One region of the Pelagibius sp. CAU 1746 genome, then DNA from elsewhere that is predicted to be linked to it. Evidence: riboswitches for the same ligand, from Rfam matches in the RefSeq annotation. Region 1 holds a riboswitch; the other holds the start of a gene.
What was found. A riboswitch is a leader RNA that binds a small molecule or an ion and turns the genes downstream of it on or off. The one in region 1 is predicted to bind thiamine pyrophosphate.

Region 1 (14,526 bases):
CAGCAGCCTGGCCAACCCTTACCTCGAGCCCGACCGGGAGACGACGTCGGTCTTCTCGGATTTCCTTTGGGACGAGTTCTCGGCGCAGTTGCGGGTCGACCACCAAGTGAACAACGTCGACGACCTGGACTATCTGCCGACCGACCGGAACATCAACGTCTACTTCAACGGCAACTACACACCCTACGTCGAGCCGCTGGAAGACGGTTCCCTGCCATGGTACGGCCAACCCTTCTTCGGACTCTCCGCCTCGTTCTTCGAAATCGACCGCATCGACAGATCACAGGATTTCCCCGACGACGACGCCAACAACTCCACGCGCTCCCTTACCTTGAGCGCCGGTGCGAACTACGAAAGCTGGAACTGGAACCTGTCGCACACGATCTACTCCTTCGAGGATCACGTCGACTTGAGCAGCGACACGCGCAACAACAGCACGGCGCTCAGCGCCTACGTCATGGTCGACGACTGGCTGTCTCTCCAACCCAGTGTCCAATGGGACAACTTCGAGGATCTGGACACCGGCGACGACAATCAGAGCCTGCTGCTGAACTTGGGCGCAAATGTCACGGTGATTCCGGAAACCCTGGACGCCACCCTGTATTATTCTTTGAACCATCGGATGGGCGACGGCGACACACCCGACACCAACAGCCTGAATGGAGAGGTCGTGTGGACGCTGCGCCAGGCGGACGTCAACCGGCTGGGCGTGGCCCTGGCGCTGAGCGGGAACGTCCAGGACACCAACGACGACTTCGATAATCCGGAGAAAGACTTGCAATACCAGGCCTTTACATCCCTTCGTCTGTCGTTGCCCGTGGCCTATTGAGAGCGCTCCGATGAACCTTCGATTTCTCCCTCTCGCTCTCGCGTTCCTCGTCTCGGCAAGCGTGCTGCCGCTCGCGCCCGGCGCCTTCGCCGGCATCTTGAGCGTCGACACGACCCAGGCCCGCATCCCGATTTCCAGCGTCGGGCCCAGCACCGTGACCGTCACCTGGCAGGTGGTCCGCCTTGGCGGCTCCGCGCCTTCCAATCCCGGAACCGTCAGTTCGCCGAGCGGAGCCCTCATCGTCAACGGCACCGTCCTGGCGACCATCCACCGCCCGCTCTCCCGTTTTGCGCCGGGCCCGGCAGCCACCAACGAAAACCTGATCTTCACCGAGACCTTCACCGTGCCGCAAGGCGTGGCCTTCCGCGCCATCAAGTCCGGCGTGCCGATCGTCTACCAGCGGACCTTCACCGACAGCCTCGGGGTCACGCCTCCTCCCAGCTTGTCCGGCACCACGCTGCTGACGCCCTCCGGCCCTGGCTCGGTGCCCTTGAATGTCAGCCGCATGGAGTTGCGCTTCGATGACGACTCGCGCTTCAAGGTCTTGCCAAAGGACCGGCGCCTGCGCGCCGTCGCCCGGCTCAACACCTCGGGGTCCGGCCTGATCCGCGGACAGTGGGAAGTGGCCACCGCGGCGACGACCGCGGGCACGCCCGTCTTCCGCCCTCTGGCCCTGGTCCGTCAGCCGGTCGCCGGCAGCCGCCCGGTCACCATCACCAGCCCGCCGCTGCCCACTCGTTTCGAAGGCAACAACCTCGTGCGGCTCCGGCTGGACGAGCCCGACCCGCTGTTCGACGAGCCGCAGTTGCAGTACTACGTGACGCCCGAAAGCCCGCTGCCGCAGCGCCAAGACCCGCAGCCCATGCTGGTCACCTCACCCAGCCTCGGCACACCGCTGACTCTGACCACGCGCTTTGCCTGGCAGGGCTTGCCGGGGGCGCATCTCTACAAGCTGGAGATCTTCGGCGCGCCGCCGGGCCCTGGCGGCAACGTGGTGGCCAACGACGTGGTGACGGCGGTCCCGCTGGACCGCGCACCGGATACCGAGAGCCTGCGGGGGCTGCGGCCTCTCACCGGGATCGTGGTTCCCGCGGCCGTGACGGAGCTGCGCCTGCAAGGCCACACCCTGGCCCACCTGCCCAACGACCGCCGCTACCTATGGTCCGTCAGAGCCCTGGACGAGGAAGGCGCGGTCATCGGCAGGAGCCCGGCGCGCGAGATATACAAGCCTTGAGGGCGCCCGCCGCTCTTTGAACCACTCCCTCCGTCGCAACGACAAACGGGGAGCAAGAGCAACGGCGGCGGCCTGCCCGGAAGCCGTCCGTCGTCCTTGCACGAAAGCGTTCGAGAGCAAGGACAACCGTTAGCCAAGGAATGTGACCATGGGCGCCCGAAACCTCAGACTCCCCACCGTGCTGGCCGCCACGCTGGCCGCCATGACCATCGCGCTGCCGCAGGCGGAGGCGTATCTCAACGACGTTACCGCCACTCCGGCCAACGCGCGGATTGCAAGCATCGGACCGGCCGCGGTCACCGTGAACTGGAACGTGGAGCGAATCTCGCCCGACGTACCCAATCCGGGCATCGTTTCGTCATCCGCCGTCCAAGTGTTCATCGACGGCGTCGCCGCGGGCAACTTGCCCCGCAAGGTGTCCCAGAGCGCCAAGGGCGAGGTCTACTCGGAGGTTTTGCGTCTCCGGGAGACCGTCCAGATACCCCAGGCAATGGTCTATCGCGCCGTCAAGGAAGGCGCCTCGCTGACCCTGCGCCGCGTCTTTACGGACAGTGCCGACAACAGCACCGAGGACGGCCAGTTCGAAGTGGCGGCGACCGGCGAGGGCTCGGCCGCGCTCTCGGTTCAACGCCTGGAGCTCACCTTCGACGACCATACGCGCAGCCGCGTGCTGCCCAGGGGCAGCGAACTGCGCGTCGTCGCCGAACTCAACACCAGCGGCATCGGCCTGCTGCAGATGCAGTGGGAGGTGGCCACGGCCGCCTCCACCGCGGGCGCTCCGGCGTTCCATCCCCTCGCGCTGGTGCGCCAGGGCGTCGGCGTGGGAGGACGGACAGTGCTGACCAGCCCGCCGCTGCCGACCGGTGAGGAAGGCACCCACCTGGTGCGATTGAGGATGATCGACCCCGAGTTCGGCTTCGACGCGCCTACCCTGCAATACTACATAACGCCCAAGCGCAGCGCCCTGCCCGCGATGGCGCGACGCGATATCCTGCTGACCGGGCCGCGCCCTGGCGCGCCGCTCACCGCACAGACCCGTTTTTCCTGGAACGCCCTGCCCGGCGCCGATGCCTACCAGCTTTCCTTCTTCACCGCCCCGGCCGGCCCGGCGGAGCCGCTGGACCCGGCCCGTGACACCCAAGCGACGGCTGGGCAGATGACCGCCGGAACGGCGCTGGCGGGCGAACCCGCCGCGGCCGGCATCTTCGTGCCCGGCGGGCGGACTTCCGCGAGCCTGGAGGCCTTCACCCTGGCGCAATTGCCCGGCGGCAAGCGCTACCTCTGGATGGTCACCGCAATTGATGCTAATGGCGCTATTATCGGGACCAGTCCCGCGAGGGAGATTCATAAACCTTAGGCGTCCTGCGCCCTCACAAGGGGGCCGTGGCCGCCGCCAGCCACAGGGGCTACTCTTGACAGAAGACGATCGAGAGCTGCTGAGCCGAATGGCGAACGGCGACGAGTCGGCGATGGATGCCTTCTATCGCCTCTACGAGGGGCGGGTTTACCGTTTTATTCGTTCCAAATTGAACGATTCCTTCGATGCCTCCGACGTACTCAACGAGGTCATGTTCGAAGTCTGGCGCAGCGCCAGCCGCTTTGAAGGCCGATCCTCGGTGAGCACCTGGGTTCTAGGCATCGCTCACCACAAGGCGATCGACCGGATCCGGCGGCGCAAGCCAGGAGAGAGCGTGGAGCTGGATCCGGAGATTGCAGAGGACGAATCTCCCAACGCAGCAGAAACACTCTCCGCGGCCCAGGATGCGGAACAGGTGCGGCACTGTGTTGATCAACTCTCAGAGGCGCACCGCAGCGTGGTCCATCTGGCTTTCTTCGAAGACCTCCCCTACGGGCAGATCGCCGACATCGTCGGCTGCCCCGAGGGCACGGTGAAGACGAGGATGTTTCACGCGAAGAAGGCACTGATGAAGTGCCTTGCGGGGCTCAAAGAGATGGGATTGTCATAATGGCTGACAACGGAAAAAGAGACGAGAACCTGGACCTGCTGCTGCCCTGGTACGTCAACGGCACCCTGGAGGCTGGGGAACGCCGGGCGGTCGAGGCCTACCTGGAAGAAAGCGCCCAGGCGCGCGACGAGGTGGAACTGCTGCGCCAACTGCGCCAGCAGGTCAAGGATCAAGCCTTCGAGAACAGCCCGGGCGAGCTGGGCCTGCAACGCCTGAAGCGCGAGATCAAGCAGGACGCCGAACAGCAAAAGGGCAGCGCCGACAGGATGACCGGCAAGGTTCTGACCGTCGCCAGCTTCTGGCGGCCGCTGGCCATCGCCGCCTGCTTGGCCATCGTGGTCCAGGCCGGTGTCATGGTCGGCATGAACAGCGGCCTGATCCCGACCGGCGGCGACGTGACGACCGCCACGGGCGGCGCACCTGCCGTGATGCAGGTGACCTTCGCGCCCGATGCCACGGAGCAGGATATCCGCGAAGTGCTGCAGGCGGCCGGCGCTTCCATCGCCGACGGCCCGACGGCCCTGGGCATCTACAACCTGCGCCTCGTCGATCCCAAGGCCACCACGGTGGAGGAAGCCCTCGCCGCCCTGCGGGCCAACGGCACGGTCGTCACCTTCGCCGAAAGGAACTGACGCGCCATGGCCGCCGCACGCGCAGACCGGCTGACCCGCTTTCGCGGTAGCCTGCTCGGCGGCCTCGTGGCCGTGGCGCTGGCCGTTCTTCTGCCGGCCCAGAACCCGGCCAAGGCGCAGGCCGCGACGACGACCGCCCAGCCGGTCATCATGGGTATCGGCCTCACCGGTTGCGTCGACTTCGGCGACACGCTGAAAGTGCGCGGCCGCAACCTGGGCCGCGCCGCCGGCCGGCTGCTGGTGATCCGCGATCCCAACGTCAGTGTCGCACTCCCGGTTTCCTCCTGGAACAACCGGATGATCCACGCCACGGTACCGAAGAGTAAGACCCTGGAACGCGGCAAGTGGTACATCCTGGGAATTCAGGAAGCGCGCAGCGGCAAATGGCTGTCGGGCCAGGGGCGCCCGGTCCAGATCTGCGAAAGTGCGAACCGGCCCTCGATCGATAGGGGCACCTCCGCCCAGGTCGACCCCGGCCCCGGCCGCGACCCCGAACCGCGGCGGCCTACGCCACGCCGTCCGGCGGCAAGCTCGACCGCCACGCCGCAGGGTCCGCAGCCCGGCGCACCGGCACCGCCGCCTGGTCAATCTGCTGCGGCCGATCCCGACATCGTGCCCGACGAGGTACTGGCCATTACCGCATCGCTGGCCGACGCGACGGCCCTGGCCCAGCAGCTCACCACGCTCGGCTATGCAGTGCGCTCTCTGCAGGAGCTTCCGGCGCTGGGCTTCGCGCTGCTGCGCCTGGGAGTGCCCGGCGGCCAGGACGTGCCGGCGGCCCTCGATGCCCTGCGCCAGACCTTCCCGGCTACGCTTTTCGACGCCAACACGCTTTACGAGCCGGATGCCGCCTCGCAAGCCGGCGGCGCACCGCGGCACTACGCCAAGGCACTGATCGGCTGGCCCGGCGAGGAACGGACTTGCGAAACCTCCGTCGACGTCGGCCTGATCGATACCGCCATCGATACCGGCCATGAAGCGCTGACCGACCGCCAGGTTACGGCGCGAAGTTTCATCGCCGGCGGCGTACCGCCGGCGCCGCCCGACCATGGCACCGCCGTGGCCGCCATCATCGTCGGCGCGCCCGGCAGCAACTCAAGCGGACTGTTGCCCGCCGCCCGCCTTTTCGCGGCGGCGATTTTCTCGTTGCGGGACGACAACCGCATCGTCGGCACCACCGACGCCATCGCGCGCTCGGTCGACTGGCTCGGGCAACAGGGCGTGCGGGTGGTGAACCTCAGTCTGTCGGGCCCGGGCAACCAGGTCATGCGCCTCACCGTGGAGCGCGCCCACCAAAGCGGCATGATCCTGATCGCGGCGGCCGGCAACGAAGGCCCCAATGCGGCGCCGGTGTTCCCCGCCGGCTACGCGCCGGTGGTCGCGGTGACGGCGGTGGACGCGGCGCTGCAGCCCTATACCGAAGCCAACCGCGGCGACTACATCGACCTGGCGGCACCGGGCGTCGATGTCTGGAGCGCCCGCGGCGGCCGGGGCGGCCGCTACAACAGCGGCACCTCCTTCGCGGCCCCCTTCGTCGCCGCCGCAGCGGCCCTCTCCCTCGCCAAGGCGCCGGACGCCTCCCCTCAGACGATCCGCCAGGGCTTGCACCAGAGCGCCCGCGACCTCGGCACGCCGGGCCGCGACAGCACCTTCGGCTGGGGCCTGCTGCAACCCGCGGGCGGCTGCTGACCCTCCGCGCCGGGCGTCTCCACAGCCCTACTAGGTACCGTTCCTGGAACAGCTTGCGAGGCTCACTCGTGCGATCTTGGCGGTTCCACAAACCAGCAGGCCGAGGGAAAAGGGCGAGGAAACGCCATGAGCAAGCCATTCGATATCGTCGCAAGTCGCCTGAAGAACATGCTGGCGCGGATATCGGCCACGGACGCCGATTTCGAGGATCTCTGTGCGCAGCATGCCCGGCTCACCTCAGATATCCGTAAGCTGAACCCGCAGGAAGACCCGGAACACGCCCAGCGTGACGACCAGTTGCGCCGCCGCCGCGCCGATCTGGAGCTGGAAATGTTCGCCATCATGCAGGCGAACACGCGAGTCTGAGTTCTCAGGCCTGACCGCCGACGCAGTCGAGCAAGGGGCCGAGCTGGCGGATGCGGGTGCGGATGACGCTGGCCCGCCGCGCGACGTAGTCGCTGGGCGGCACCGGACGCCACTCCAGGGGATTGGGCAGCACGGCGACGAGCTGCGAGGCCTGGCGTGGCGTCAAATCCTCGGCGCCGCGTTTGAAGTAGTGCCGCGCCGCCGCCTCGACACCATAGATCCCCGGACCCCACTCAGCGATGTTCAGGTAGACTTCGAGGATGCGCTGCTTGGGCCAGAGCAGTTCCAGAGACGCGGTCAGCGGCACCTCCAACCCCTTGCGCAGGATGCTGCGCGACGGCCAGAGAAAGAGGTTCTTGGCGGTTTGCATCGAGATGGTGCTGCCGCCACCGGCACGCTCACCCGCCGCATAGGCCTTGGCCGCGGCTTCCAAGGACTGCCAGTCGAACCCACTGTGCTCGCAAAAAAGATTGTCTTCGGAGGCAACCACGGCCTTGCGCAGATGCGGTGATATTTCATCCCAGGAGGCCCAGCGCCTGTCGAGCCCCTGCCCTTCCGCGAGGCGGATCAGCATCAGCGGCGTCACCGGCGGCGGTGCGACCCGGTACAGCAGGATCAATCCCAAAGGCAACACGACAAAAACCAGCAGCACGACCAGGAGTACGCGCTGGCCCCAGCGGCGCAGGCCGACCGGCATCGTCCGCCACCAGCGCGGCCGCCACCACCGGTCCTTCTGCCGGCTCTTGGTCTTTCCTCCGCCACGCTTCGAAGGACTGCGCGCCGTGGCGCGGCGGCGCCGAGATTTAGCCAAGGAAAGGCTCCCCCTGGCGCGGCGTCCCCTCACCCCAAGTCTCGCGCCACTTGGCCAGCACCTTTCGGGCGATCGGCTGCGGCAGGCGGTCGTACATGCGCAGCACTTCGGCCGCCCGAGCCGGATCCTCGTCGGCGTCTCCACCGCGCAGCGGATCGGTCAGCAGGAAGATCGAACCGAAGAGCAGCTTTTCGATGCCGACAGCGCGGCAGACCACCAGCAGATCCTCTCCCTGGCCGCCATAGACGACACGCTGCAGATGCGGGGCGCGCAGGCCGGTCATCTCCGCGAACAGCAGTTCGAAGAGCGGCAGGTTTCCCTTACGCAACGCCTGGACCATCGGATCGCCGGCAGCGGCCGCCTCGCGGCCCTGGGCCGCCGCCTCGGCAGCCTGCGCCTTGATCGCGCCGGCGCGCATCGCCGCCCTGGCTTCCGGCGTCAGCGGAGGGACGCCGCTCACCTTGATCCGCACGCCCTCGCCCGGCCCCGGGCGCAGACGCGGCAGGTCGGCGGAGCGGTCCGGTGCCGGCGCCGGCTCGGAAACGACGGCAGGAGCAGGCTCCGCCGCCGCCACGCCGTCGGGCAGGTCAACGGCCTGGCGCGCGGCCACCGGATCCTCCACCGCCTGCTCGGCCGACAGCGGGACCAGCAGCACCGGCCCCTGCCCTCCGTCCACCGCGCCGAAGCGCCGCCGGCTCCGCTGCCAAAGTAAGAATCCCAGCAGAAGAATCACGCCGAAAGCGATGAAAATAAGGAGCCGGTACTCATGGAGCCCCGAAGATTCCGGCACTGCCGGTTCGGCCTCTTGGTCCGCCGGTACCGCTGAGTCTATCGCGGAAGCTTGGGCGGCAGCCGGCTGCGCGCGGGCCGCCGCTTCGGCCTGCGCCAGGCGCGCGCGCTCCACCGCCAAGGCGGTCGCAAGGTGCTGGGCCTCCTCACCGCGCGCCGCCAACTGACGCTCCAGCCCGGCCAGGCGGTCTTTCAACGCCGTCAGCTCCCGGACCTCGGCGGAGAGCGATTCGGCGCTGGCTGCCTGGGCGGCGGCACGGCGCTCGGCGTCGCCCAGGCGCGCACGCTGATCGGCCAACTCCGCCTCGAGACGCGCCGTCTCCGCGTCGCGCGCTTTGAGGGCGGCATCGAGATCGCCGACACGGCTGTCCAAGGCGGTCAACTCCTGACGGGCCGTTTCCAGTTCGGCCTCCCGCTCGGACAGAAGCCTTTGCGGATCCGGCTCTGCGGCGGTTTGCGTCGCCGCTGCCGACGGGGCGGGCGGCGGTTCCGGCTTCAAGCCATCGGCGGCCGTTTTCGTGTTCGCGCGCGCGGCCAACTCTCCCAAACTGATGCCCGGCGCCGCGGGCTCCGGGACCGGAGAAGGCCGGCTTTCCTCAGGCGGCAGGCCAAGACCGCCACGGGCCGCGGCCAGGGCAGAGCGTGGTGCCGCCGCCACCACTTCCGAAGCAGCGCGGTCGACCGCGTCGGCCTGGGCCGCCGTCCCAAGCTGGGTCCGGCGCAAGGCCGGATCGAGCAGCAGCCAGCCACGCGTTGCGGCAAAACCGTCGACCTGCGCGACATAGGACTCCCAATCGTGCTGCAGCCGCTCCACCGGCTGCGGCCCGAAAGTCGCCGCCATATCGATGCGGAGCGCGCGGACGGTTTCGAAGACGGCCACCTGCCGGCGGGCGATCGCCCGCCGGGCCGCCGGGTCGCCCTGGGCGATGCGTTGCATGGCGAGCCAGATGTAGGCGTCCTTGGCCTGAAAGAAGCGCGCCAGCAGCGGCCGCGCGAGGGGATCTTCGGCGAGCTTGGCGAGACCGCCGACGGCGCGCAGATGATCCGCCAGCCAGGGCCAATCCTGAGACAGGCTACGCCGCGCCAGGCCCTGCATCAGCACCGGCACTAGTTCGTCGCGCAGTTGCTCGGCGCCCTGGCGCCAGCGGCCGTCCAGATCCCGGTCGATGACGATGCGCTTGTCGTCCAGCAAACCGCTGCTGTGGCCCGGCGGCAGATCGTCCAGGATCAGCCCGCCGCCAGCCAGCAGGCCGCGCAGGATTTCGGCCGTGCCCTGGTAGTTGGCGCTGAGCCGGCGCCAGCGGTCCCGCGCCAGGCTGTTGGTCTCGCGCTCGGCGAAGGCCCCGAAGAAGCGGCCGAGACCGTCGAGTAGCGTGAAGGCGCTCTGCAAATCATCGGGACCGAGGCTGCCTGCGGCCGTCTCCACGGCTCCGGGAGAGGCATCCCGGGCCCAGGGCCCGCCGGCACCGGACAGGACGACGGCGCAAGCCAGGAACCCCGCGAGAACGGCGGGCCGCAGGCGCGCGCATCCCCAGGCGGCCGCTTCTGCCCCGGTTCGAATCCTTTGTGCCGTCCCCATTCCACCTTACTTGGCTGGATATTCTGCGCTGGAGTGCCGCCTACGTGGCGCAAGCCCCGGGCTCACCGGCGCAACGGCTGCGGCCGCACGGAAGGCTCCCTCCGCCGCAAACCTAAAACATCCCCGGGGGGAGCGGTAGGGCAAGCGTCGGGATTTGCCTTTTTGCCCCGCTTCACGGCCGGGGGCGCCCCGCTAGAGGGGGTTGGGACCGAGGAAAGCCCGCAATTCCGGCGGCCCTACCCCTTCCAGGAGGGAGCGGGTTTCCCCGGCCGCCAATACCCGTCCGGCGTGTATGAAGGCGGCAGAGCCGGCGACCCTGAGGGCGTCGTGCGGATTGTGGCTGACCAGCACGACGGTCAGGCCCCGCTCCCGCTGGAGCTGGCGTACCAGATCCAGCATCTCCAGCCGCAGGCCGGGGTCGAGGGCGCTGAAGGGTTCGTCCAGCAGCAACAGCGGCTTTTCCCGCACCAGGCTGCGCGCCAGGGCGACCCGCTGGCGCTGGCCGCCGGAGAGCTGCGCCGGGCGGCGCTGCTCCAAGCCTTCCAGGCCGACCCGCGCCAGAGCCTCGCGCACCGCCGCCCGGTGGCTCGCGTCGAGGCGTAGGCCCGGATCGAGCCCGAGACCCACGTTCTCCCCGGCGTTCAGGTGGGCGAAGAGGTTGTGCTCCTGAAACAGGCTGGTGACCGGGCGCGCCGCGGGCTTCCAGTCGGTGACGTCTTCGCCGCCGATCAGCACCCGGCCGGCGAGCGGCTTGTCGAAGCCGGCGACGAGGCTCAACAGCGTCGACTTGCCCGCGCCGCTCGGCCCCAGCACGGCCAGGCAGTCACCCCGGTCCAGGGTGAGGTCGAAGACCATCTCCATGTCGTCGTAACGGAAGGTCAGTCCCTCCACCTCAAGCATGGGGGAGTCAGACATGGGCATGCCTCTTCAGGCCGCCGAGGCCCCATTCGATGGCGAGGAACAGCGCCAGGCAAAGCAGGGAGAGCACGGCGGCGATAACCGCCGCCTCGCCCATGCGGAAGCCGCCCATGGCTTGGTAGAGCAGCAGCGGCAGGGTGGCGAAGTCCTGGCTGCCGAACAGCGCGATGACGCCCAGGTCGCCGAGGGAGAGCGTCGCCGCGACCGCCAGGGCCAGGGATGCGGGTCGCCGCAGGTTCGGCCACTCGACGAGACGCAGGCGGTTCCAGCCGCCGATGCCGAGGCTCTGGCACAGCCGGTCGTGGCGCTGTGCCTCCTCCATCATCGGCCCGCCGAGGAAACGCACCACGAAGGGCAGCGCCATCAGCGCGTTGACCAGCACGACCAGCGGCATGCCCAGGGCGAAGACATCGGCCACCGGGCGCAGCAGCACGAAGAGGCCGGTGGCCAGCACGAAAGGCGGCACCACGAGGATCAGCGAGGCGCAAAGCTCCAGCCGCCCCGCGGCGCCGGGCCGCCCGAGGCGGTGGCGCAGGATGCGGCTGGAGACCAGGACGGCGCCGCCCAGCAGCAGGGCGATGACGCCCGCCGAGAGCGCGATCGCGAGCGACTGCCCGACGGCGCGCCACAAGCGCGGGTCGGACAGCACGCCGAAGGTCCTGGGGTTGAAGCCGGCGACGGCGACGGCGGCGAGCGGCAGCACCACCAGCGCGAGGGTGACGATCACGGCGAGCGTGTCGACGGCAAGACCCAGGCGCCCGCCACGGTCCGGGCGTTCGTAGATCCGTCCCTCGGTGAGCGTCATGTTGCCCGGCACCGCGAGCTGCAGGACCGCCAAGACGATGGCCCCGCAGAGGCCGAGCTGCACCAGCGCCAGGGCGACGGCGCGGCCGAGGTCGAAGTCGAAGCGCAGCGCCTGGTAGACCGCGACCTCCAGGGTCGTCGCCTTGGGACCGCCGCCCAGCGTCAGCACCACGGCGAAGGAGGTGAAGCAAAGCATGAAGACCAGGCCCGCCGCGCCCGGCAGCACCGTGCGCATGGCCGGCCACTCGATGAGGCGGAAGATGTCGCGCGAGCGCAGGCCGTACTGGCTGGCGACGCGCCAGGTCTCCGGCGGCACCGCTTCAATGGCCTGCAGCAGGATGCGCGCGACGAAGGGCATGTTGAAGAAGACATGACCGATGAGAATGCCGGTCAGGCCGTAGAGGTAGTGCGCCCGCCCGAGGCCCAGCAACTCGGCGGCGTCGTTCACCCAACCGGTGCGCCCATGCACGGCGGCGATGCCGAAGATGGCGACGATGGTGGGGATCACCAGGGAGAGGCTGAAGAGCCGCAGCAGCAAGCCGCGCCCGGGAAAGCGCCGCCGCGCCAGGGCGCGGGCCACGGGCACCGCCAGGGCGACGGAGAGCAGGGTCGAGAGCGTCGCCTGGAACAGGGTGAAGCGCACCACGCGCCAGAGGTAGGCGTCCCCCAGGTTGCCGGCGAGGTCGAGCCCCGGCGCGGCGAGAGCGAGCGCCATGAGCGCGCCGCCCACCACCGCCGCCACCAGGGCGAGCGCGATGCCGGCGGGCAGCCACCAGGGCATAACAGGCAGACCGGAAGCGGGCTACTGGCTGACGGCCTGCAGCCACTCCTCGACCCAGGCCTTGCGGTTGGCCGCCACCTCCTCCGCCGTGAAGAGCAGCGGCTTGGCCGGATCGACCAGCTTGTCATAGGCCGGCGGCAGGCCCTCCGGCAGATCGGTCGCCGGATACATCCACTGCGCCGTCGGGATGTTCTTCTGGAAACCGGGGCTCAGCATGAACTGCAGGAAGCGGCGCGCCAGTTCGGGCGTGTCCGTCGACTTCGTCATCGCCGCCACCTCGACCTGCATGTAGTGCCCCTCGGCGAAGGCCGCCGCCTGATAGCGCTGCTCGTCCTCGGCGATCATGTGATAGGCCGGCGAGGTGGTGTAGCTCAACACCATCGGCGCCTCGCCTTCGAGGAACAGGCCGTAGGCCTCGCTCCAGCCCTTGGTGGTGGTGACGGTCTTCCTGGCCAGCTTGGCCCAGGCCGCCGGCGCCTCATCACCGTAGACCGCACGCACCCAGAGCAGCAGGCCCAGCCCCGGCGTCGAGGTGCGCGGGTCCTCCAGGATGATCTTCAGGTCGTCCGGCGCCTCGACCAGTTCCTCCAGGCTCTTGGGCGGGCTGTCCAGGCTCTCGGTGTCGTAGACGAAGGCGAAATAGCCGTAGTCGAAGGGCAGGAAGGTATCGTCGTCCCAGGCCACCGGCAGCGCCAGAGGATCCGTTGCCACGCCGTGCGGCGCCAGCAGACCGCTGTCGCGCGCCTCGGCCAGGATGTTGAGGTCGAGGCCGAGCACGATGTCGGCCTTGTTGTTCTCCCCTTCCAGGCGCAGGCGGCTGAGGACGCCGATGGAGGAGTCCAGCGCCACGAACTCCAGGGCGCAGTCGCACTCGGCCTCGAAGGCCTCCTTGATGGCCGGGCCCGGCCCCCAGTCGGAGGTGAAGGCGTCATAGGTATAGACGGTGAGAGTCTGCTCCGCCGCCCCGGCCGTTTGGGCAACCGGCAGAGCGGCAGCCGTGATCGCGGCGGCGAAGAGGAAGGTCGAAAAGCGCATCGGTCGCTCCATAGCTCTTATGGGGCGGCTGGCTTTGAGAAACGCGGGTCTGGTGAAGGCCTGTCGCTCAAATCCCTCCGCCGGCATTACCCGGGTCAGGTTCATCGGGTTGTCCGGTCTGCGCCGAACTCTCAGCCCATTTGGGGCACCCCGTTGAGACACCCTCACCATAGGCTCCAGGCCCCGCCGCGGCAAGGCGGCTGCCGCAATCTAAGGCAAACCGCTCACTTGACACTTGAAGCGCCGTAGAGAGACGCATAGGTCTGGTCTAAAGCCCATGGAACTGAAAGAAGCTGATTGATTCTCCGAGTGCTTTTCCACTGCAGTTTGGGAGCAGGACAATGGGCAAATCCATGAGGGCGGCTGTCGTCCGCGAGTTTAAGAAGCCGCTGAGCATCGAAGAGGTACCGGTCCCGGAGGTCACCCCCGGGCAGATCCTGGTAAAGGTAGCCGCCTGTGGCGTTTGCCACACGGACCTACATGCCGCCGATGGCGACTGGCCGGCGAAGCCCAGCCCGCCTTTCATTCCGGGTCATGAGGGTGTCGGCACGGTTGCCGCAGTCGGTAACAACGTCACCTCCGTGAAGGAAGGAGACCGCGTCGGCGTGCCCTGGCTGCATACCGCCTGCGGTCACTGCAAGCACTGCCTCTCCAGCTGGGAAACCCTGTGCGACGACCAGCAAATGACCGGCTATACCGTGAACGGCGGTTTTGCCGAATACGTACTGGCCGATCCCGGCTACGTCGGCCATCTGCCCGACGGGCTGGACTTCGCACCCGCCGCGCCGATCCTCTGCGCCGGCGTCACGGTCTACAAGGGACTGAAGGAGACAGACACGAAGCCTGGCGATACCGTGGTGATCTCCGGCATCGGTGGCCTCGGCCATCTGGCCGTGCAGTACGCCAAGGCGATGGGTCTGCACGTTATCGCGGTCGACATCACGCCCGAGAAGTTGAAGCTCGCCAAGGATGTTGGCGCCGATGCCGCGGTCAACGCGCGGGAGACTGATCCGGTCGCGGAAGTGAAGAAGCTGTGCGGCGGCGCCGAGGGCGTGCTGGTCACCGCCGTCTCGCGCCAGGCCTTCAGCCAGG
Region 2 (14,526 bases), 400 kb from region 1:
GCGGAACAGCGACCAGCCCAAACGGCTGATATCAGGCTCAGGCAACGCCCGCCGACGCCATGGCCCTGGGGCGGGGTTTTGATCTAGAATGGCGCTGCATGGCGTCTGAACGGCGGCCCTGAAGGGTTGCGCCGCGCGCTTTGTCCCGGGCCCCGACAAGAGGGCCGGTGAAGGGGAGGAGATGCGAGGAAGCGGTGCCCGTCACCTATGATCCCGCCATCATTGCCCTGTCGGTGGTGATCGCCGTCCAGGGCGGCTACGTCAGCCTGATGCTGGCGCGGCGGCTGGCCAGCCTCGGGCTGGGGCCGGACGGCTGGGCCACGGCCGGGCGACGCAAGGCGCTGCTTGCGGCCTCGGCCCTGGCGCTGGGCATCGGCATCTGGGCCATGCACTTCATCGGCATGTTGGCGGTGAAGCTGCCGGTGGCGGTGACCTACGACCTGCTGTGGACCCTGGTTTCGGCCCTGGTTTGCATCCTGGTGGTCGGCCTCGGCGTTTTCGTCGCCTCCTTCGGGCGCCTGACCCCCAAGCGCCTGGCCGGGGCCGGGCTGCTGATGGGCGCTGGCATCGCCATGATGCACTACGTCGGCATGTCGGCCCTGCGCGCCAACTGCATCGTCAGCTATTCGCCGGCCCTGGTGGCGGCCAGCTTCGCGGTGGCTGTCGCGGCCTCCGGCCTCGCCCTCTGGCTGGCTTTCTCGCCGACCCACAAGCCGCACCTCATGGCCGGCGCCGCCTGCATGGGCCTCGCCATCTCCGGCATGCACTACACCGGTATGGCGGCGGCCGCCTTTCTGCCTGCCGAGGATCTGGTGGCGATCTCGGCACCGGTCCTGAGCCTCGATCTCCTGGCCATCGTGGTGGCGGTCACGGCCTTCGTCATCTGCGGGCTGTTCCTGCTGGTGCTGCTGCCCGATGGGCTGGACCGGAGGACCGGCCTGGCGGAGGCTGGGCTGGCGGAAGATGGGACGGCGAAGGAAGAGACGGCCGATCCGGAGCCGGCGCGCGCCGCCACGGAGGAGAACAGGCCGTCGGAGGCGCCCGAGCCTGCTCCGCCGCCGGCGCGCATCCCGGTGAACGGCAACGGTGCCACCCGCCTGCTGACCCCGCAGGAGATCTACGCGGTTCATGCGGACGCGCACTATACCTACGTCTTCGACGGCCAGGAGACGCATTTCTGCAATCTCTCGATCTCCGAGATCGAAGCCCGCCTCGATCCGCAGACGTTCCTGCGCGTCCACCGCAGCCACATCGTCAACGTGTCCCACGCCGGGGCCCTGAGGCGGGTGCGCGACCAGGGTCTGCTGGAACTGGACTCGGCCAAGCGCCACCAAGTGCCGGTGAGCCGTAGCCGCCTGCCCAAGCTGAGAGCCGCCCTGGGACTCTAGGCCTAATCTCCCCGGGGCGGCGAATTTCGGAAGAAAACCCGAGGATTTCAGCGGGAATCGCCGTTCGTGCAGTTTGAGCCGCCATTCGTGCGGAGAGCGCCGGTTTCGTGCAGCGGACGTTGACCGCTTTTCACGCCCTGTGGCCCGATCTTTTCCAATGAAGATGTCCCCGCCGCGACTGCTGGCGGCGGATCGAAAACGAGCGGTGCCGGTGACGAGAAGGCCGCCGCAACTGGGAAAGGGAGGAGCCGACCCGTGATTCCGGGATCTTTCAGCTATCACAGCCCCGCGACGGTCGAGGAGGCCGTGGGCCTGCTTGCCGAACTGGGGGACGACGCCCGTCCGCTGGCGGGCGGCCACAGCCTGTTGCCGATGATGAAGCTGCGCCTGGCGCCGCTGGAGCATCTGGTGGACCTGCGCAAGATCGACGCCCTGAAAGGCATCGAGGAGGCGGACGGGGCCCTGGTCATCGGTGCCATGACCACACAGGCCGATTTGCTGGCCTCCGGCCTCGTCGCCGGGCACTGCCCGATCATCCAGGAAACAGCGGCCCTCATCGCCGACCCGCAGGTGCGCTACGTCGGCACCTTGGGCGGCAACGTGGCCAACGGCGACCCGGCCAACGACATGCCGGGCGTCATGCAATGCCTGGACGCCAGCTACCTGCTGACAGGCAAGGGCGGCAGCCGCGAGGTCAAGGCGCGCGACTTCTACGAAGGCGCCTTCTTCACCGCCCTGCAGGAGGGCGAGATCCTGACCGCCGTGAAGGTGCCGGTCCCGCCGGCCGGCCACGGCTATGCCTACGAGAAGCTGAAGCGCAAGATCGGCGACTACGCCACCGCCGCCGCGGCGGTCGTGCTGACCATGGCCGGCGGAACCTGCAAGTCCGCCTCCATCGCGCTGACCAACGTCGGCGAGACGCCGCTCTACGCCGCCGAGGCTTCCGCCGTCCTGGTGGGCAGCAGCCTCAACAAGGCGGCGGTGGACCAGGCTGTGAGCCTGGCCGAGGGGATCACCGCGCCGGCCTCCGACGGCCGCGGGCCCGCCGAGTACCGCACCAAGATGGCGGGCGTGATGCTGCGCCGCGCCATCCAGCGCGCCCACGAACGCGCCACGGGCTGAGCCGGCCGGGACGGAAAAAGGAAGACCGAAAAATGTCGAAAACCCAGATTACCCTGAGCATCAACGGCCAGCAGGTGGAAGCGCTGGTCGAGCCGCGCACCCTGCTGATCCATTTCCTGCGCGAGCAGCAGATGCTCACCGGAGCCCACATCGGCTGCGAGACCACACATTGCGGCGCCTGCACCGTGGACATGGACGGCAAGTCGGTGAAGTCCTGCACCATCCTGGCCGTCCAGGCCGACGGCGCCGACGTCACCACGATCGAGGGCATGGCCGCTCCCGACGGCACGCTGCACGCCCTGCAGGAGGGTTTCGCCGAGATGCACGGCCTGCAGTGCGGCTTCTGCACCCCGGGCATGATCATGCGCGCCCACCGCCTGCTGCAGGAGAACCCCAACCCCAGCGATACCGAGATCCGCATGGGCATCTCCGGCAATCTCTGCCGCTGCACCGGCTATCAGAACATCGTCAAGGCGATCCGCTATGCGGCGGACAAGATGAATGCTGCCACGAAGGAGGCTGCGGAATGAGTGACGCCCCCCAAACGACCGCTGGCGAGAAGATCGAAGACCGCGAAGCCAACCTCGAGGGCATCGGCTGCTCGCGCAAGCGCACCGAGGACGTCCGCTTCATCCAGGGCAAGGGCAACTACGTCGACGACGTGAAGCTGCCGGGCATGTTGTTCGGCGACTTCGTGCGCTCGCCTTATGGTCACGCCCGCATCAAGTCCATCGATACTTCCAAGGCACTGGCGGTGCCGGGCGTGAAGGCGGTGTTGACCGCCGCCGACCTGAAGCCGCTCAGCCTGCACTACATGCCGACCCTGGCCGGCGACGTGCAGGCGGTGCTGGCCGAGGAGAAAGTGCTGTTCCAGAACCAGGAAGTCGCCTTCGTCGTCGCCGAGGACCGCTACATCGCCGCCGACGCGGCGGAACTGGTCGAGGTCGACTACGAGGAACTGCCGGTACTGGTCGATCCCTTCAAGTCCATGGAGCCCGACGCCCCCCTGCTGCGCGAGGACATCAAGGACAAGACCGAGGGCGCGCACGGCGCGCGCAAGCACTACAACCACATCTTCACCTGGGAAGTCGGTGACGAAGAGGCAACCGACGCGGCTTTCGAAACGGCCGAAGTCACCGTCAGCGAGCTGATCAGCTATCATCGCGTGCATCCCTCGCCGATGGAAACCTGCGCCAGCATCGCCTCCATGGACAAGATCAAAGGAGAGCTCACGGTCTACGGTACGTTCCAGGCGCCCCATGTGGTGCGCACCGTGGCCGCGCTGCTCTCTGGGATCCCCGAGCACAAGATCCGCGTCATTGCGCCGGATATCGGCGGCGGCTTCGGCAACAAGGTCGGCGTCTATCCCGGCTATGTCTGCTCCATCGTCGCCTCCATCGTGCTGGGGCTGCCGGTCAAGTGGGTCGAAGACCGCATCGAGAACCTCTCCGCCACGGCCTTCGCCCGCGACTATCACATGACCGCCGAGCTGGCGGCCACCAAGGACGGCAAGATCACGGGCCTGCGCGCCCACGTGCTGGCCGACCACGGAGCCTTCGACGCCTGCGCCGACCCGACCAAGTGGCCAGCCGGTTTCTTCAACATCTGCACCGGGTCCTACGATATCCCGACGGCGCATGTGGCGGTCGACGGGGTCTACACCAACAAGGCGCCGGGCGGCGTGGCCTACCGCTGCTCCTTCCGGGTGACGGAGGCCGCCTACATGGTCGAGCGGGCCATGGACATCCTGGCGCATAAGCTGGACATGGACCCGGTGGAGCTGCGGTTGAAGAACTTCATCCAGCCGCAGCAGTTCCCCTATCAGTCCTGTCTTGGATGGGAGTACGATAGCGGTGACTATCCTACGGCCATGAAAAAGGCCATGGAGAAGACGCACTACGACGCCCTGCGCGCCGAGCAGAAGGAAAGGCGCGAAGCCTTCGCCCGCGGCGAGACGCGCGAGCTGATGGGCATCGGCGTGGCTTTCTTCACCGAGATCGTCGGCGCCGGACCGACCCGCAATTGCGATATCCTGGGCGTCGGCATGTTCGATTCCTGCGAGATCCGCATTCATCCGACCGGCGCCGCCATCGCCCGTCTGGGCACAAAGAGCCAGGGGCAGGGGCACGAAACGACCTACGCCCAGATCCTGGCGACGGAAATAGGTATCCCTGCCGACGACATCATGATCGAGGAAGGAGATACCAACACCGCGCCTTATGGTCTGGGAACCTACGGGTCTCGCTCGACGCCGGTGGCCGGCGCCGCCGCCGCTCGGGTCGGCCGCAAGATCCGCGACAAGGCCAGGAAGATCGCCGCGCATCTACTGGAAGTGGGTGAGGACGACCTGGAGTTCGAGGTCGACCGCTTCAGGGTCAAGGGCCTGCCGGAGAAGCAGAAGACCATGAAGGAGATTGCCTGGGCGGCTTACAACAACCTGCCGGAAGGCATGGAGCCCGGCCTGGAAGCGGTGGATTACTACGATCCGCCGAACATGACCTATCCCTTCGGTGCCTATGTCTGCGTCGTCGATATCGATGCCGACACCGGTGTGACCAAGGTCCGCAAATTCTATGCCTTGGACGACTGCGGCACGCGGATCAATCCGATGATCATCGAGGGCCAGGTGCATGGTGGTCTGACGGAAGCCTTCGGCATCGCCATGGGCCAGGAGATCAAGTACGACGAAGCCGGCAACGTCATGGGCGCCAGTCTCATGGACTTCTTCGTGCCGACGGCGGTCGAGACGCCGGAATGGGAGACCGATTTCACGGTTACGCCTTCGCCGCATCACCCGATCGGCGCCAAAGGTGTGGGCGAGAGCCCCAACGTGGGCGGCGTGCCGGCTTTCTCCAATGCCGTGAACGATGCCTTTGCGCACCTCGGCGTGACCCATATCCAGATGCCCCACGACCATTGGCGCACCTGGAAAGTCTGCGAGAAGCTGGGCCTGACCGGTTAGGAACGGCCCCTTCCGTGGCCCCGGCGCGGCGGTTTCTCCGGGAGCCGCCGCGCCACCGCCTTACGTCTTACGGGGATGCTCGATCATGGAGCGCAATCAGTTAGCGGATCGCCTGGCCGATGTCGGCTATGTCGCCGACGGCCAGTTGGCCATGGCGTTATGGCTCATGGAAAGCTTGGAGCGGCCTCTGCTGCTGGAAGGGGCCGCTGGCGTCGGCAAGACCGAAGTCGCCAAGGCCCTGGCGCAGATTCACGACACCCGGCTGATCCGCTTGCAGTGCTATGAGGGCCTGGACGCCAATGCCGCGATCTACGAATGGAACTACCAGCGCCAGCTCCTCGCCATCAAAGCCCGCGAGGGGCGCGGCGAGAGCGCCGAAGCGGTAGAGAAGCACATCTTCTCCGAAGAATTCCTGCTGGAGCGCCCGCTGCTGGCGGCAATCCGCGAGGAAAAGCCGGCGGTGCTGCTGATCGACGAAATCGACCGGGCGGATGAAGAGTTCGAGGCCTTCCTGCTGGAGATCCTCTCCGACTACCAGATCTCCATCCCCGAGCTGGGAACCGTCACGGCACGGTCGATCCCCTTGGTGGTTCTGACCTCCAACGGCACGCGGGAGCTATCCGACGCGCTGCGCCGGCGTTGTCTCTACCACTTCGTCGACTATCCCAGCGAGGACAAGGAGGTGCGCATCCTGACCGCGCGCCTGCCGCAGGTCGACGTGACCTTGGCCCAGCAGATCGCCGCCTTCGTCGCCAAGGTGCGCAAGGAGGACCTGCGCAAGGTGCCGGGCGTTGCCGAGACCCTGGACTGGGCGGCGGCGCTGGTCGGCCTGGACGTGCGCGACCTGGCCGCCGAGCCGGAGGTGGTGCAGGACACGCTGCTGTGTTTGCTGAAGACCCAGGAGGACCGGCTGGCGCTGGCGCCGGAAGTGACCCAGCGGCTGCTCGGCAAGGTGGCTTGATGGCGGCTGAAGTCCTCAGCTCCGAACCGCTTCCACTTGCGGAGGTCACGCCGGTCGCCGGCGCGCAGCTGCGCCAGCGCATGGCGTCCTTCCTCAGTATTCTCCGCGACAACGGCTTTTTGGTCGGCCTGGAGGAAACCCAGGACTGCCTGCGCTTCGCTTCGGCGGCGGATATCGGCCGTCCTGCCGTTCTGCGCAGCGGCCTGCGCAGCATTGCCTGCACCCGCCAGGCGGACTGGGACCGCTTCGACGAGATCTTCGACGCCTATTGGCTCAAGCGCGGCATGAAGGGCGTGCTGCGTGTCGCAGGGACGCCGCCCAAGGGCCGGGGCGCGCGCAAGCTGTCGGAAGCGGGCGCGCCCGGCGGCAGCCTGGGGACGCCGGAGCAGACCTCGCGCGAGGGCGACGAGGCGGTCGGCAATCCCGCCGACCGGCAGGGCCGGCGCGAAGGGGCCTCGGCCTCGGAGGCCTTGGCGGAGGCCGACTTCCGCCACCTGATGACGGCGGACGAACTGCAGCGGGTCCACGAACTGGCCGACCGGCTGGCGCGGCGCATGCGCCACCGCCTCAGCCGCCGCGAGCGGCAGCGCCGGCGCGGCCGGCGGCTGGACCTGCGGCGCACCATCCACCGCAGCATCGGTCGTGGCGGCCTGCCCATCGACCTTGCCTGGCGCAGGCGGCGCTACAAGCCGCTGCGCCTCGTGGTGGTGCTCGACGCCTCCGGCTCCATGAGCCAGTACAGCACCTTCTTCCTGCGTTTCATCCACGGCGTGCTGGACCGCTTCAACGAGGCCGAGGCCTTTGTCTTCCACACCCGGCTGATCCATGTTTCTCCCGCCTTGAAGGAGCGCAACGCGACCAAGGCCGTGGAGCGGCTGTCGCTCATCGCCCAGGGCTGGTCCGGCGGCACCAAGATCGGCGAGAGCCTGGCGGCCTTCAACCGCCACCACGCCGCGCGCGTCGTACACGGGCGGACCGTCGTGATGATCGTCAGCGATGGCTACGATACCGGAACGCCGGACGTCCTGGGCCGCGAAATGGCGGCCCTGCGCCGGCGCAGCAAGCGCATCGTCTGGCTGAATCCGATGATCGGATGGGAAGGTTATGAGCCGACCGCCGGGGGTATGCAGGCGGCATTGCCTTACGTCGACCTTTTCGCTCCGGCGCACAACCTGAAGAGTCTCGAGGCGTTGGCGCCTTTCCTGGAGCAGGTGTGACCATGAGCGGCGACTACGGAGATCTGTTGGACCTGATGGCGCAGCTACGTGGCGCGGCGCGGCCTTACGCGCTGGCGACGGTGGTGCGCACGGTGGCCGCCACCTCGGCCAAGGCCGGAGCCAAGGCAGTGGTCACCGCTGACGGTGAGATCCATGGCTGGATCGGCGGCGGCTGCGCACGCGGCGCTGTGCGCCGCGCGGCTTTGCAGGCAATGAAAGACGGCGAGGCGCTTCTCATCTCCGTGCAGCCGCAGGAAGCCCTGGACGCCGGTGGCGTGGCCGCTGGGGAGTCGAGGGGCGGGGTGGAGTTCCACCGCAGCGCCTGCCCCAGCGGCGGCAGCCTGGACATCTTTGTCGAGCCCATGCTGCCGCGCCCCGTTCTGGTGGTTTGCGGCGCCTCGCCGGTGGCCTGCGCCATCGCCGAGCTTGCCGGACGCAGTGGCTTTGCTGTCACCGTGGCGGCGCTCGCGGAGGATCTGGACAGTCTGCCGGAGGCAGAACGGCGCATCACCGGCTTCGAGCTGCCGCCCGAGGCGGCTGGAGAGCGCTTCATCGTGGTGGCGACCCAAGGCAAGCGCGATGCCGTGGCGTTGCGCGCGGCACTTTCGACAGAGACGCCCTACGTCGCCTTCGTCGGCAGCCGGCGCAAGGCGGCGGCCTTGCTGGGCAAGCTACGGGTCGAGGGGCTGGCGGCGGACAAGGCGGCGCGCCTGCGCTCGCCTGCCGGCCTCGACATCGGCGCCATCACGCCCGAGGAGATCGCCTTGTCGATTGTCGCCGAGGTGGTGGAGCTGCGCCGCCGCGGCCGCCGGGAACATGGACAGGCGAATGACGCCGGCGGCAATCACGATGCCGCGTGATGCTATCAGAGGCCTGTGAGGCGCGGCCATGTGCATCTGCCATGTGCTGCCGTCGCAGGCTTTTCTTGAGACAAGAGACTTTGGAGTTGAACCGACTATGGACATGACCGGCAGCGAACGCATCGCCGCACCGCGCGAGAAGGTCTACGCGGCCCTCAACGATCCGGAAATCCTGAAAGCTTCGATCCCCGGCTGCGAATCGATCGAGAAGCTTTCGGACTGCGAGATGACGGCGACGGTGGTCACCAAGGTCGGGCCGGTGAAGGCCAGGTTCCAGGGCGCGGTCACGCTGTCGGACCTGGACCCGCCCAACGGCTACACCATCACCGGCGAAGGCAAAGGCGGGCCCGCCGGCTTTGCCAAGGGCGGGGCCAAGGTGCGTCTGGAAGAGGACGGCGAGGCGACGGTGCTGCACTACGAGGTGAAGGCCGATGTCGGCGGCAAGCTGGCGCAGCTCGGTTCACGCCTTGTCGACGGCACGGCGAAGAAGCTCTCCGGCGAGTTCTTTTCCCGCTTTGCCGGGATCGTCGCCGCCCCGGCGGCGGCGCCCGCCGCGGAACCGGCGGCCGCCGAGGCGGCTCTCGCGGCGGCCCGGGAGTTCCCGGGCGCGGCGGCGCGCGGCGCGGGCGGGTCGCGGCTGTGGATCTGGGGCCTGGCGGCGTTGGTCCTGCTACTCGGTGCCTATATCCTCTTCACTTCATAATTCAACGAAATCGATATATTGCGGTCGAATTGAACCCTCGGCCGGGGCTGGCCGACTAACCCTCCGTAATCCGCCGTTTCGATGGAAGGGCCAGTGGGAGGGCCGTACGATGGCAGAGGGTTTACTGGCGCGACTCTATGCGCTGCGCGCACTCGCGGTCTTTGCCGGCGCAGCGCTTGTTCTCGTTTCCTTGGCCAGCGGCGCCTGGGCGGAGGAGGCCCGGGCCGGCGACGGTGCCGTCCAGCCTGCCGGTGTCGCGGGCTCCAGCGGCCTGAAGCTCTCCCAGGAAAAGATCAGCCGCGAGATCGACGGCTGGCTGAACGTCATCGTCGACGAGGAGGGGCGCGTGACCCGCGTCCTGTCCGAGGGGCTGGTCTGGCGCCTGGAGATCAGCAGCCTCCGGCGTCTGGATCCGCAGAGCTATATCTTCTCCGTGCGCCCCGCCGGGATGGCGGCAGCGGATCAACCCTGCGGGCCGGGCGAAATCTGCCCCGCCGGCTATTCGGTGGCCGGCAGCAGCCGTTCGGTGGTCCTGGAGCCGCTGCGCGAGATGAAAGGCGCCGCCGGCCAGACCGTCTATCGCCAGACCGCGAAAGTGGCGCTGCCTTTCGGTCTGAGCTGGGTCGAGTTCTACGACGACTTCCAGATCGCGGTGGCCGCGGCCTGCCGTGATGCCCTCCTGGCCGAACGGGGCAGGGGGCGCAGTCTCGCCGGGCTGCGCGACGGCTACCTGGACCCGGAATTGACTTTCCCCCTGAAGGCCGCAGTCTTTACCGACGGGCGAATCGCCGAAACCGACCTGGCGGTTCATCTGCGGTGCTGGGGCAAGGGCTTGACGCGCTGACACCCCAAGAACAAGGCTGCCTGGGCGGCGGTGCCGTCCCCCTAATGAAGGACCGATCTGATGGTGCCCGCCTGGACTGTGACCCTCTCCTATATCGGCTATGCCGCCATGCTGGCGCTCGGCGCCATCTGCTGGCTATTGGTGCTCTTCGAGCACGTCGTTTACGGCCGCGTCGAGGCCGGCGAACTCGACCGGGGTTGGCTCGATTTCGCCCATTTTCTGATGCGCAATCTGCATTTCGCCCTGTGGACCGGCCTCGCCCTGGCTGTCGCGGCCTTCGTTCTTGCCGCCTTGCCGGCCAGCGACACGACACCGGCGGTATCTTCGCACAAGGCCTATCAGATGAAGTTCGGCGCCTTCGCTCTTTGCTTCCTGGGCCTGATTTCCCTGGCCCAGGTGCGCATGGGCGCCTTCGACGCCGACATCGCTTCCGTCGCCGTCTTCGCCTGGGCGCTGTGGGCAGTCTTCAGTGGCTGGCGCGCCTTCGTCGGGCCGGTGGCGGTGACGGGCCCCGCCGGCTGGTGGGTCTTGGCCATCGTTGACGGCCTTGCCGTCCTGGTCTTCGCCGGCCTGGCCATCCTCATCAAGATCCAGGGCTTCCGGATGTTCTGATCCGCCGCTCTGCTCCCGAGAAAAGGAAAGCAGCCTGCCGATGTCGACACCTTGGACCTTGATCTACGCCTATCTGGCCTATGGCCTTGCCGTTCTGCTCGCGGTCGTGAGTTGGCTGGGCGGCCGGCTACAGGGCGCGCTCTACGGCCGCGCCGGCGACGGGCGGCTGGACGAGATCTGGCTGGAGCTGGCGCACTGGCTGGCGCAGTATCTGCGCTTCTTCACCATCGCCGGCGGCGTTCTGACGCTTTGCGGCCTGATTTTGGCTGCGCTGTCCTCGGGTGAGCCCGCGGAAGTCACCGCCTCTCATAGAGGTTATCTGCTGCGCTTCGCAGCGATCGCGTTTGCCGCGCTCTGCCTCGGTTATGTCGGACAAGGGGATCTGAGCAAGTATTACCTCGATCTCGCCGCGGCCGTTCTCTGCGGCTGGGCGCTGTGGGTGATCGTTGCCGGGGCGCGGGCGTTGGCTGGCGGCGCCGCCGTCGCCGGGCCGGCCTTGTGGTGGCTGGGGCTGGTCGTCGTCCTGCTGCTTTTCGTCCGGCTGGTCGTGTTGCTGTTCTTCGTCAGTCCCGACAATCCGAACCAGTTCTAGAGCCCGTGAAAGCGGGGGTGCGGGCGTCCGCAGGGCACCAATGGGTCACGCCCGTGCCCGAGTGGACCGTCGAAACGCACGGATATCGCGCGGAATGCAGGCTTGCAGAGGGAGGGCTCCTGCTGCACGGTAGAGCCACACCACGAAAAGCAGGCGCGGCGGGACATGAAAGTCCTGTCAGGGCCAGGGAGCCACGGAAGGAATCCGCTTGGTGGCCAAGGGGGAATCCCAGCAGCGTTCGAAGCCGCGCAGCGGTAAGACCAGGCCGGCCGCGCGGCAGAGCGGGCGGACAACCGACTCGACCGCGCCCCAGGCTTCGGAGAGCCAGAGTATCGAGGAGGCCATCGGCGCCCAGGTGCGCGAGCTGCGTAAGCTGCAGGATATGACGGTGGCGGAGCTGGCGAGCCAGGCGGGTCTGTCGGCGGGCATGCTTTCAAAGGTCGAGAACGGTGGCATCTCGCCGTCCCTGGCGACACTGCAAAGCTTGGCGCAGGCGCTCAACGTACCGATGACGACCTTCTTTTCGGCTTTCGAGGAAAAGCGCGACGCCTATCACGTGCGTGCCGACGAAGGCTTGTCGATCGAGCGGCGCGGCACCAAAGTCGGCCATCAATATCAGCTGCTCGGCTCTTCGCTGGGCGGTGACGTCGCCTGCGAACCCTATCTCGTCACCATCACCGAGGACGCGGAGGCCTATCCGAGCTTTCGTCACGAAGGCCAGGAGTTCATTTACTTGCTCGAAGGCGAAGTGGGATACCGACACGGCGAGAAGATCTACTCCCTGACGCCGGGCGATTCGCTGTTTTTCGATGCGCGGGCGCCGCATGGCCCGGAGGAGCTTCGCCGTCTGCCGCTGCGCTTTCTTTCGATTATCGTCTTCTCGCGCGAGTAGGCGCCTGCAGTCGGGCGGCGCTGGCCGCGCCTCTTCGATCCGTCACGCTGATTGTCGCCGGCCCGCCGGACCGGGCTTTTCGCACCTGGCGCTTTGCACGCTTGAAACTTCTTCGATGAATTGTTATCTCCTGACTCACCGTTGGGGTGCTCGCAAGGGCTGAGAGGCGCAGGTCGCCAACCCAAGGAACCTGATCCGGGTAATGCCGGCGAAGGGAACGGGTCACGACATTTCCAGAAATAAGCCTGATCCGCTTTTCCCTTCTCCGGCCCGCGAGGAAGGAGAGCAAGGTGGCGAAAATCAGCGCGCGGAACGGCGAAAGCATTCCGATCGCCTTGACCGTGGCTGGCTCCGACAGCGGAGGCGGCGCCGGGATACAGGCCGATCTCAAGACATTTTCCGCTCTCGGCGTCTACGGCGCCAGCGCGATCACCGCGGTGACTGCGCAGAACACCCGCGCGGTCACGGCCGTGCATCCCCTCCCTGAAGATATCGTCGCCGCTCAGATCGACACGGTCTTCGACGACCTGCCGGTGAAGGCCGTGAAGGTCGGCATGCTGGGCGGACCGCCGGTCATCGAAAGCGTGGCCACCGGCCTGCGCGGCCGTGGCGCGCCCCTGGTGATCGATCCGGTCATGGTGGCGAAGTCGGGCGATGCCCTGCTGCCGGACTCGGCGGTCATCGCCCTGCGCCGCGACCTGCTGCCGCTGGCCGACGTGCTGACGCCGAACCTGCCGGAGGCGGCGCGCCTGCTGGAAGGGCCGCAGGCCGAGACGGAGGTCGAAGCGGAGGCGCAGGGGCGCCGGCTGCTGGCGTTGGGCCCCAAGGCGGTGCTGATGAAGGGCGGTCACGCCAGCGGCAAGGTCTGCGTCGACCTGCTGATCATGGCCGGCGGCGAGACACTGCGGCTGGAGGCGCCGCGGCGCGACACCCGAAATACCCACGGCACCGGCTGCACCCTGTCCTCGGCCATCGCCGCCGGCCTTGCCAAGGGCCGGGATCTGCCCGAGGCGGTGGAGGCGGCACACGCTTACCTGCAGGGCGCCATCGCGGCAGCCGATAGGCTTGACGTCGGGTCGGGGCACGGACCCGTGCACCATTTCCATGCGCTGTGGAGTTGACGCCATGAAAGCGACCGTCAAAGTCACGGTTCTGGGGGCCGGCGTGGCCGGCCTCACCTGCGCCACTGAATTGCAGAAGCGCGGAGCCGCCGTGACTGTGATCGACCGTGCACCGGGCCTGGGGCCTGGATCCTGCTCCTGGTGGGCGGGCGGCATGCTCGCCCCCTGGTGCGAGGGCGAAAGCGCCGAGGAGCCGGTGGTGCGCCTGGGCGGCAGGGCGGCGGACTGGTGGCAGGAGCATGCCGGCGGCGTGGTCCGCCAGGGGACTCTCGTCGTCGCACCGGGCAGGGACACCGGGGAGCTGCGGCGTTTCGCCCGCCGCACGGAGAACTTCACCGAGATGGATGCGCAAGCCATCGCGACGTTGGAGCCGGACCTCGCCGGGCGTTTCCGCCAGGGCCTCTTCTTCGCGGGCGAGGCGCATCTCGATCCCCGCGCCGCGATCGGGTCCCTGGCCCGGAAGCTGTGCGAGGGCGGTGGCGAGCTGAGGTTTTCGACCGAGGCCGAAGACGCGCCAAGAGGCGAGGTGGTGGTCGACTGCCGGGGGCTCGCGGCGCGCGAGGTCTTGCCCGAGCTGCGCGGCGTGCGCGGCGAGATGCTGATGCTGCGCTGCCGCGAGATGGAGATGTCGCGTACGGTGCGGTTGCTGCATCCGCGAATCCCGATCTACATCGTGCCGCGCGGCGAGGGACTTTACATGGTCGGCGCGACCATGATCGAGAGCGCCTCGCGCACTGCAGTGTCGGCGCGCTCCCTCGTCGAACTTCTGAATGCCGCCTACGCGCTGCATCCCGCTTTCGGAGAAGCGGAGGTGGTCGAGATCGGCGTCGATGCACGCCCGGCTTTTCCCGACAACCTGCCGCGGGTTTGGCGCGAAGGTGACCGTATCTTCGTTAATGGCCTCTACCGCCACGGCTTTTTGCTGGCGCCGGCCATGGCGCGGCGCGCCGCCGCCCTGGCCTATGGCGAATCCCTTAGCCCGGAGGACAAGGATGCAGATCGTCTTGAACGGCAAACCGCGTGAGGTGAAGCGCGACCGCCTCGACCGCCTGTTGGAGGAGCTTGGCTATAGAGACGCCACGGTGGCAACGGCGGTCAACGGCAACTTCGTGGCGCGGCCGGCGCGAGCGGCGATGCGGATCGAGGATGGCGACCGGGTCGAGGTCATCGCCCCGATGCAGGGAGGTTGAGGCATGACTGATTTCTATGGCGTGGATCTGGGGAACCGGCTGCTGCTGGGTACGGCAGGCTA

Region 2: it holds a riboswitch for thiamine pyrophosphate, as region 1 does, so the genes downstream of both, thiD (bifunctional hydroxymethylpyrimidine kinase/phosphomethylpyrimidine kinase) here and thiB (thiamine ABC transporter substrate binding subunit) in region 1, are expected to answer to the same signal.

Annotation. Positions count from the first base shown of each region.
Region 1 covers NZ_JBDOQT010000001.1:2,888,680-2,903,205, reverse strand. Annotated here, with positions in the region: gene AAFN88_RS13825 (hypothetical protein) at 1-829, shown strand, start outside; gene AAFN88_RS13820 (hypothetical protein) at 840-2,063, shown strand; gene AAFN88_RS13815 (hypothetical protein) at 2,212-3,420, shown strand; gene AAFN88_RS13810 (sigma-70 family RNA polymerase sigma factor) at 3,476-4,030, shown strand; gene AAFN88_RS13805 (hypothetical protein) at 4,030-4,662, shown strand; gene AAFN88_RS13800 (S8 family serine peptidase) at 4,669-6,351, shown strand; gene AAFN88_RS13795 (hypothetical protein) at 6,478-6,717, shown strand; gene mtgA (monofunctional biosynthetic peptidoglycan transglycosylase) at 6,722-7,528, opposite strand; gene AAFN88_RS13785 (DUF2336 domain-containing protein) at 7,521-9,743, opposite strand; gene thiQ (thiamine ABC transporter ATP-binding protein) at 10,089-10,811, opposite strand; gene thiP (thiamine/thiamine pyrophosphate ABC transporter permease) at 10,804-12,399, opposite strand; gene thiB (thiamine ABC transporter substrate binding subunit) at 12,421-13,434, opposite strand; TPP riboswitch at 13,489-13,597, opposite strand; gene adhP (alcohol dehydrogenase AdhP) at 13,776-14,526, shown strand, end outside.
Region 2 covers NZ_JBDOQT010000001.1:2,484,845-2,499,370, forward strand. Annotated here, with positions in the region: gene AAFN88_RS11805 (MHYT domain-containing protein) at 195-1,388, shown strand; gene AAFN88_RS11810 (xanthine dehydrogenase family protein subunit M) at 1,644-2,510, shown strand; gene AAFN88_RS11815 ((2Fe-2S)-binding protein) at 2,543-3,040, shown strand; gene AAFN88_RS11820 (aerobic carbon-monoxide dehydrogenase large subunit) at 3,037-5,472, shown strand; gene AAFN88_RS11825 (MoxR family ATPase) at 5,558-6,433, shown strand; gene AAFN88_RS11830 (VWA domain-containing protein) at 6,433-7,650, shown strand; gene AAFN88_RS11835 (XdhC/CoxI family protein) at 7,653-8,510, shown strand; gene AAFN88_RS11840 (carbon monoxide dehydrogenase subunit G) at 8,608-9,213, shown strand; gene AAFN88_RS11845 (hypothetical protein) at 9,323-10,057, shown strand; gene AAFN88_RS11850 (hypothetical protein) at 10,118-10,669, shown strand; gene AAFN88_RS11855 (hypothetical protein) at 10,710-11,261, shown strand; gene AAFN88_RS11860 (helix-turn-helix domain-containing protein) at 11,473-12,153, shown strand; TPP riboswitch at 12,286-12,387, shown strand; gene thiD (bifunctional hydroxymethylpyrimidine kinase/phosphomethylpyrimidine kinase) at 12,444-13,274, shown strand; gene thiO (glycine oxidase ThiO) at 13,279-14,298, shown strand; gene thiS (sulfur carrier protein ThiS) at 14,267-14,464, shown strand; gene AAFN88_RS11880 (thiazole synthase) at 14,468-14,526, shown strand, end outside.